Regions from separate parts of the Brochothrix thermosphacta DSM 20171 genome, predicted to be linked through region 2. Evidence: a T-box and tRNA genes for the amino acid it is inferred to sense, from the RefSeq annotation. Region 2 holds a T-box; the other holds one or more tRNA genes.
The links. The T-box of region 2 lies ahead of leuS (leucine--tRNA ligase). A T-box ahead of a tRNA ligase gene usually reads a tRNA of that ligase, here a tRNA-Leu.
Positions count from the first base shown of each region.

Region 1: it has a tRNA-Leu gene. The T-box ahead of leuS (leucine--tRNA ligase) is inferred to sense a tRNA for this amino acid. The anticodon was not compared.

Region 1 is NZ_CP145608.1:736,024-740,380, forward strand. It holds gene V6S17_RS03745 (SprT family protein) at 1-112, shown strand, start outside; tRNA gene V6S17_RS03750 (tRNA-Ser) at 251-338, shown strand; tRNA gene V6S17_RS03755 (tRNA-Glu) at 351-422, shown strand; tRNA gene V6S17_RS03760 (tRNA-Asp) at 431-507, shown strand; tRNA gene V6S17_RS03765 (tRNA-Asp) at 564-640, shown strand; tRNA gene V6S17_RS03770 (tRNA-Gln) at 646-717, shown strand; gene V6S17_RS03775 (NCS2 family permease) at 1,063-2,337, shown strand; tRNA gene V6S17_RS03780 (tRNA-Leu) at 2,491-2,575, shown strand; gene V6S17_RS03785 (fluoride efflux transporter FluC) at 2,643-3,029, shown strand; gene V6S17_RS03790 (fluoride efflux transporter FluC) at 3,026-3,370, shown strand; gene V6S17_RS03795 (amino acid permease) at 3,409-4,357, shown strand, end outside.
Region 2 is NZ_CP145608.1:1,133,666-1,138,022, forward strand. It holds gene V6S17_RS05850 (hypothetical protein) at 49-234, shown strand; gene V6S17_RS05855 (hypothetical protein) at 520-801, shown strand; gene V6S17_RS05860 (hypothetical protein) at 1,306-1,587, shown strand; gene V6S17_RS05865 (hypothetical protein) at 1,618-1,794, shown strand; T-box leader at 2,308-2,526, shown strand; gene leuS (leucine--tRNA ligase) at 2,613-4,357, shown strand, end outside.

The DNA.
Region 1 (4,357 bases), 400 kb from region 2:
ATACGAATGTCAAACATGCCATTTTATTTATCATCGTAAGAAACAGCTTAATGTTGTAAAATATGTTTGTGGTAAGTGTAAAGGTAGATTGAAAAAAATAACTGACAAATAACAACTGAAGTTTTCTACGACACTTTTTTAGTTTAGAGAAACTTTTTTCAGACAAATTAATATAGTTTCTTAAAAACTATTGACGATGTCGGAGAAAGCCTATATAATACTAAGAGTAGTCAAGAGATAACTTCTTTTAGGGGAAATACTCAAGTGGCTGAAGAGGCGCCCCTGCTAAGGGTGTAGGTCGCGAAAGCGGCGCGAGGGTTCAAATCCCTCTTTCTCCGTATTTATATTTAGGCCCGTTGGTCAAGCGGTTAAGACACCGCCCTTTCACGGCGGTATCACGGGTTCGAATCCCGTACGGGTCACTTTTATTGGTCTGGTAGTTCAGCTGGTTAGAATGCCTGCCTGTCACGCAGGAGGTCGCGGGTTCGAGTCCCGTCCAGACCGCCAGTTTTTTTAAACGTAGTTTTGTGACAAGTAACAAAGTAGTTTACAACTTATTAAACGGTCTGGTAGTTCAGCTGGTTAGAATGCCTGCCTGTCACGCAGGAGGTCGCGGGTTCGAGTCCCGTCCAGACCGCCAGTTTATGGGGTGTAGCCAAGCGGTAAGGCAATGGATTTTGATTCCATCATGCGTAGGTTCGATCCCTGCCACCCCAGTTCTTAAGTCTCTATTTATAATAGAGACTTTTTTATTTGCGTGAATTTAAAAGTATTCTAAAGATATGAAGAATCGTCTGGAAATCATGCATTAGTATAGCTTAATTATTTATATAATTAATAAAAACTATTTGTGTACTAAACGTGTTAAAATAAATAGTGCATTGCTTTACGCTTACATAACTATGTTAAGCTAATAACAAAAAATAATAGAACAACTTAAATTATAGATAACTCATGGGTCGCATGAATAATAACACGTTTATTATTTGCTTTGTCTTAAAATAGTAAGCAACGATGCGATGCATTTGAACAGCTGTAATTTAAATACAAGGAGCGTGTCATATGTTTTCAAAGTATCCAATTAAGGTCGATTACAAAAAAGAAGTACTCGCTGGTTTAACAGCATTTTTTGCGATATCTTATGTAATTATTGTGAACTCAATGATTTTAGCAGAAGCAGGAATTCCTCCAGAACTCAGTGTATTTGGTACTATCATTATTTCGATTATCGGTTGTGTTGCAATCGGTTTATTTGCTAAAGTACCCATTGTCATTACGACAGGGATGGGAGTCAATTCGTTTTTTACATATACGCTTGTTTATTCATTGAAACTGAGCTGGCAAGAGGCATTGGCTGTAAGTTTCTCTGCAAGTGTTATTTATTTAATTGTTGCATATACACCATTAACAAATTTATTAGCAGATGCAGTGCCAGAAAGTTTAAAACATGCGATTACAACAGGAATTGGTTTGTTCTTAGTTATAATCGGATTAGAGAAAGGTAGTGTCATTGTAAAAGGTGATCATACCTTTATGCAATTAAATGATTTTTCATCACCGTTATTATTAATGACCTTGTTTACCTTGGTTTTAACATTATTTCTCTTTTTTAAAGGAATTCAAGGGAGTTTCTTTATAGGAATACTAATCACAACAGTAATTACGAATGTATTCAATATTATTCCACGAGAAAAGAGTCTATTTTCGTTACAAGCAATTACTGATTATCCTCAAATTGTTGGGAAATTAGATTTTAGCGGCTTTTTATCAGGTGGCTTTATATTAGGGACTTTTTCTTTAGCGATGATTTTAATTTTTGAATCTATGGGATTATTTAATGGCATATTACCTGGCATCGATAATCATCGTTTTAAAAAGGCTTTTCGTGTTAACGGTATTGTGATGCTCTTTTCAAGTTTATTAGGTACAAGTCCGACTATTCCAGCTGCAGAAAGTTCAACGGGAATTCAAGAAGGTGGACGTACAGGAATCACTGCCATAACGGTTGGTATTTGTTTTGTAGCGGCTATTTTTATGATTCCATTACTATCGTTTATTCCAAGCTCTGCCTTAGCACCAGTCATTATCATCACAGGTTGTTTAATGATGCAGAATATTCGTTTTATCAATTTGGTTGATTTGAGCGAATGGTTCCCAGCGTTCTTAATGATTGTAATGATGGCTTTTTCTATGAGTATTTCAGATGGATTAGCTTTTGGTTTTGTAGCGTATCCACTTGTAAAAGTATTTGTAGGGAAAATTAAACAAATATCCAAAATGACTTGGGTAATCTCCGCTTTGTTTTTTGCATATTTAATTGTGAAAATTTGGATTTAATTAGTATTAAACAGTTACTATGCTTAAAGGTAACTGTTTTTTTTTGAATAAATAAGCAAATAATATACGTTAAATCGAATAAAAAAAGAAGAAATACATAAAAGCTGTTGACAGCGAAAGTTAATTACGGTAATATAAGTAATGCAAGTGTAAGCGGCCATGGCGGAATTGGCAGACGCGTCAGACTAAGGATCTGGTGCCCGTTTAGGGCGTGGAGGTTCAAGTCCTCTTGGCCGCATAGTTAAAGATAGCCAGATTATATCTGGCTATCTTTTTTATTTTTTAAGAGTATAAGGAGGAGAACAATGAGCTATTTGCTTATGTTTTTATTTGGTTCACTTGGAGGAATGTCACGTTATGGCATTGGTTTGTTATTTCAAAGCGATGGTTTTCCTTACGGGACGTTAATTGTGAATCTACTCGGTTGTTTTGTTTTGGTTATTGTGAATGAATATATGAGTATCGCAACTAAAATACCTAAAATGATCATTATGGCCATCGGCACTGGATTTATCGGTGCGTTTACAACTTTTTCAGCATTCAGCATTGATTTTGTACGGTTATTTAAAGCAGGAGAGATCGTACTCGCGCTAAGTTATTTCTCAGTAAGTTTAATCGGTAGTTTTTTGATGATTCAACTTGCTTATTATCTTGTACATAAACTTCTAAATAAGAGGAGGACAAAAGGATGAGTTTTCTTCTTGTTGGTCTAGGCGCTGGTTTAGGTGCCTTATGTCGATATCTCGTGACACAAATAATCTCTTTTGTATATAAAGGAATCTTTCCATTAGCAACCTTTATCGTTAATATGGTAGGGTCTTATGCGATGGCGGCATACCTTTTGCAAAAACCAGATGAAACACAATTATTGTTAGTTGTTATTGGTTTTTTTGGTGGTTTAACTACTTTTTCAACATTTAGTTTAGAAAGTTTTAAACTATTGAAGCAAAAAGAGCTTTATACATTTATTTACTATATTAGCATGTCCTATGTTGTTGGCGTTCTTTTAGCTACCATTGTACATGTTCTATAATTCAAAAGGATTAAAAGTAAACGAAAGGTGGAAAAATTATGGCATTAGATGAACATCATACGGTAAAGACACAGGGTGTAAAACGCCAACTGAAAACGCGTCATTTATCGATGATTGCCATCGGAGGTAGTATTGGTACAGGTTTGTTTGTTGCGAGTGGCTCAGCAATTTCAACGGCAGGTCCTGGTGGTGCACTCGTCGCTTATGTTGGTATTGGGTTAATGGTTTTTTTCCTGATGACTAGCTTAGGTGAAATGGCAACTTATTTACCAGTATCAGGCTCTTTTAGCACGTATGCAACCCGTTTTGTTGATCCAGCCTTTGGATTTGCAATGGGCTGGAACTATTGGTTTAACTGGGCAATTACATTGGCTGTTGATGTTAGTACAGCGGCTTTGATTATGCGTTTTTGGGTACCGCAAATCCCTGGCTGGATCTTCAGCGTTTTCTTTCTGTTGATTATTTTTGCATTGAATGCATTAACAGTTAAAGCGTTTGGTGAAGCTGAATATTGGTTTTCAATCATTAAAGTCATAACAGTGATTGCTTTTATTATCATCGGTATTTTAACTATCTTTGGAATATTAGGTGGGCACTATTATGGTTTATCTAATTTCACTTATAAAGAAGCGCCTTTTGTTGGTGGTGTTCCAGCAATTCTAGCAATGTTTGTTATTGCAGGTTTTTCGTTCCAAGGAACAGAACTGATTGGTATAACAGCTGGTGAATCAAAAACACCAGAAAAAAGTATTCCTAAAGCTATCAAAACGATTTTTTGGCGAATATTATTATTCTATATCTTAGCTATTGCAATTATTGCAGCGATTATTCCTTATACAAGCCCTGATTTATTAGGCGGAAGTGAAACAAATGTCGCAATGAGTCCTTTTACATTGATATTTAAAAATGCGGGATTAGCGATGGCAGCTGGTGTGATGAATGCGATTATTTTAACGTCAGTTTTATCGGCAGGTAACTCAGGTATGT
Region 2 (4,357 bases):
AAAAATGGCTATATAGATATTTAACTAAAAAAGGATGGGTTTAAATTGATGAAAGATATATGGTTAGGAGCTATTACAATGGGTTCAGTCACTATGTCAGGTGAAATATTCTTCACAATCCCAACAGAGAATCCTCAAAGAATCATCTTTTTTGTTGGAGAGGGCATAGTGATGCTTATTATTTACTTTTCTCTTACAGCAATTATTGATAAAATAAAGAAAAAGAATTCTTAGCTACAATGTAAAGAAAGAGAGAACGATTAATGCGCTCTCTTTTTATCTATACTTTTTAATGAACAATTTCAGATAATGGGTGTAGATAATACAGAAATTGAGGATGTATATAAAGATAACTTAGAAGGATTTTTTGATGAAAACTCTGAAACATACGAGAATCTCCAAGCGTCACAAGCTAAAATCGATGAAGATTTAAAGGATATAGAAGAAACTCACCTTTCGCTGTGAGATAAAAAAGCCAATTTCATCACTGGTGATAAAAAAGTTCAAGCGTTGCGTTTGATGAGTACTAAATTTACAGGTGCTGTACTTAACACTGCTATTGGCCTTGCAATAGGTGTTGGTGTTGGAGCATTTGCTGATTATATCCGCATTAAAGGCAAGAAAGAAGCTGCCAGAGTCTTTAGTCGTACTGTGAAAAGTAGATTGACTGCATGGAGAGCACCTAAATTAGCTTGGGCAGTTTCAGGTGCTGTAATATTTGCACTTGATTTTTCAGATGTTGGTGGCATGATTGCCAAACAAATAGACGAGCGAGACAAGAAAAAAATAATGGCTATATAGATATTTAACTAAAAAAGGATGGGTTTAAATTGATGAAAGGTTTATTATTAGCCGCTTTTATAGCTTTTGCCGTCACGATCTCTGGTGAAATATTTTTCACAATTCCAACAGAGAATCCTCAACGAGTATTCTTTTTTGTAGGCGAGTTTATAGTATTTGTACTTATTTATTCATCCCTTACATTCTTTATTGATAAAATAAAGAATAAGAATTCCTAGCTACAATGTAAAGAAAGAGAGAACGATTAATGTGCTCTCTTTTTATCTATACTTTTTAATGAACAATTTCAGATAATGGGAGTAGATGACACAGAAATTGAGGATGTATATAAAGATAACTTAGAAGGCTTTTTTTGATAAAAACTATGAAACATATGAGAATATCCAAACTTCGCAAGCCAAAATCGATGAAGATTTAAAGGATTTAGAAGAAACTCGCCTTTCGGTATTAGATAAAACAGCTAGTTTCATCACTGGTGATAAAAAAGTTCAAGCATTTCGTTTGATGAGTACTAGATGGGCAGGTACAATACTTAATGTTGCTATTGGTATGGCTGTTAGTGTTGGTGTTGGAGCATTTGCTGATTATATCCGCATTAAAGGCAAGAAAGAAGCTGCCAGAGTCTTTAGTCGTACTGTGAAAAGTAGATTGACTGCATGGGGAGCACCTAAACTTGCTTGGGCGGTTGTAGGCGCTGTTACATTTACACTTAATTTTTCAGGTGTTGGTGGCATGATTGCCAAACAAATAGACAAGCGAGACAAGAAAAAAATAATGGCTATATAGATATTTAATAGAAAGGTATGGTCCTAATTTATGGGAAATTTTTTTCTAGGAGGCATTATCATTTTCACCGTTATGATTACTGGTGAAACATTCTTCACAATTCCAACAGAGAATCCCCAACGAGTATTCTTTTTTGTGGGAGAGTTTGTTATCACAATCGTTATTTATTCAGCTCTTACAGCAATTATTAATAAAATTAGGCGTTAGCCTGATCGATAGATATTTATCAGAGAAAGGTTGAGGTTAAATTGATGAAAGAGTTATTTATAGTAGCTATGATAATATTCGTCGTCACAGCGATTGGTGATATATGTTTTACAGTACCAACAGAAAACCCTCAAAGGATTTTCTTTTTTCTGGGAAAATATAGTGTAGTTACAATTATTTATATAGTGCTTACTTTAATTGTTAATAAAATCAGAAAGAAGCATTCCTAGCTATAAACAAAGAGAGAACGATTAATGCGTTCTCTTTCGCTTTATACAAAAAACAACAAAAGCGAATTCACTAATGGAGTAAGTTCGTTTTTGTTTGGTGCACGTTATTAAGGCATCTATAAAATCCTTAATAAGTAGTTCTAATGCATAAAAGAACAGTTTAATTTTTATTATGCACTTTTGGAACATACACCTAAGTGAGAATTAACCGCATATGTAAGTAGTTTTATTCAATCTGACACTTGCTTAATAGGCAGTTATTGACTACAATAAGGAGTATAGAATAAAAACGATGATAGGAACTAGTAGCAAGGCTGTGTTGTTGAGAGAGTTAGCGGGTGGTGCGAGCTAATCAACACGAATTGTGAACTCATCCTTAAGTGCTCCAGTGAAAAGAGTAGTTGGAGACGTGCATTTCGCGTTAAGAAATTGAAGTGGATACACTATATTTTGGTGTGTTAATGCCGGGTGGTACCGCGGGAAGCAAATTCTCGTCCCGAAAAGTCGATTGATGGCTTTTTGGGGCGTTTTTTTATGTCCAAAAACGGTAACTATCATCGTTAATAATATGAAAAAGGGGATAATAATATGACATTTAATCATCGTTTGATTGAACCAAAATGGCAATCATACTGGAAAGAACAAAGTACCTTTAAAACTGAAAAAGGCGGAACAGCAGGTAATTTTTACGCATTAGATATGTTCCCTTATCCCTCAGGCGTTGGTTTGCATGTTGGACACCCTGAAGGTTATACAGCAACTGATATTTTAGCGCGAATGAAACGTGCACAAGGTTTTAAAGTGCTTCATCCAATGGGCTGGGATGCTTTTGGATTACCAGCTGAGCAATACGCAATCGACACAGGAAATGATGTCAAGGAATTTACAGCTGAAAATATTGAAACATTTCGTCGTCAAATTAACTCATTAGGTTTTTCTTATGATTGGGACCGTGAAGTTAATACGACAGATCCAGATTACTATAAATGGACACAATGGATTTTTATCCAACTTTATAATAAAGGTTTGGCATACGTTGATGAGGTCGCAGTCAACTGGTGCCCAGAATTACGTGCTGTATTGGCGAATGAAGAAGTCATCAATGGCTTGAGTGAACGAGGTGGACATCCGGTTGTAAGACGCCCTATGCGCCAATGGATGCTTAAAATCACAGCTTATGCGGATCGTTTAGTGGATGATTTGGACTTGGTTGATTGGCCGGAAAGCATTAAAGAAATGCAACGTCATTGGATTGGTCGTTCTTATGGAGCAGAAGTTAATTTTGCCGTTAAAGACCATGATGCTTCGTTTGCTGTATTTACAACGCGTCCAGATACATTATTTGGCGCAACATATTGTGTGCTTTCACCAGAACATGCGTTGGTAGAAAAAATTACAACAGCTGAGAATAAATCGGCCGTGGAAGCTTATCAAAAAGAAGTAGCATTGAAGAGTGACCTTGAGCGTACTGACTTAGCAAAAGAAAAAACAGGTGCTTTTACAGGTGCTTATGCAATTAACCCAGTTAATGGTAAAGCAGTACCGATTTGGATTGCGGATTATGTATTATCAACATATGGTACAGGCGCTATTATGGCTGTTCCTGCACACGATGAACGTGATTATGAGTTTGCACAAACGTTTGATCTGCCAATTATTCCAGTGCTTGAAGGTGGCGATGTTGCAACTGAAGCTTTTACAGGCGAAGGGACACACATCAACTCTGAATTTTTAGATGGTTTGAACAAGGCAGATGCGATTGAAAAAGCAATTCAATGGTTAGAAGAAAATAAACACGGAGAAACAAAAGTTTCTTATCGCCTTCGTGATTGGGTATTCTCTCGTCAACGTTATTGGGGCGAGCCAATTCCAATTATTAACTGGGAAGATGGTACAATGACAACTGTTCCAGAAGAAGAATTACCAGTTAACTTGCCATACATGGAACATATAAAACCATCAGGTACAGGAGAATCACCATTGGCAAATGCCACAGAATGGTTGAATGTTGTTGACCCTGAAACAGGTTTGAAAGGACGTCGCGAAACAAATACAATGCCACAGTGGGCAGGATCAAGCTGGTACTTCTTACGTTATATTGATCCAGATAACAAAGAGATGTTAGCTGACCCTGAAAAACTGAAAGAATGGTTGCCAGTAGATATGTACTTAGGCGGGGCAGAACATGCGGTATTACACTTGCTTTATGCACGTTTCTGGCATAAATTCCTTTATGATATCGGAGTTGTACCCACACCAGAACCTTTCCAAAAATTGTATAATCAAGGTATGATTTTAGGGGAAAACAATGAAAAAATGAGTAAATCTCGTGG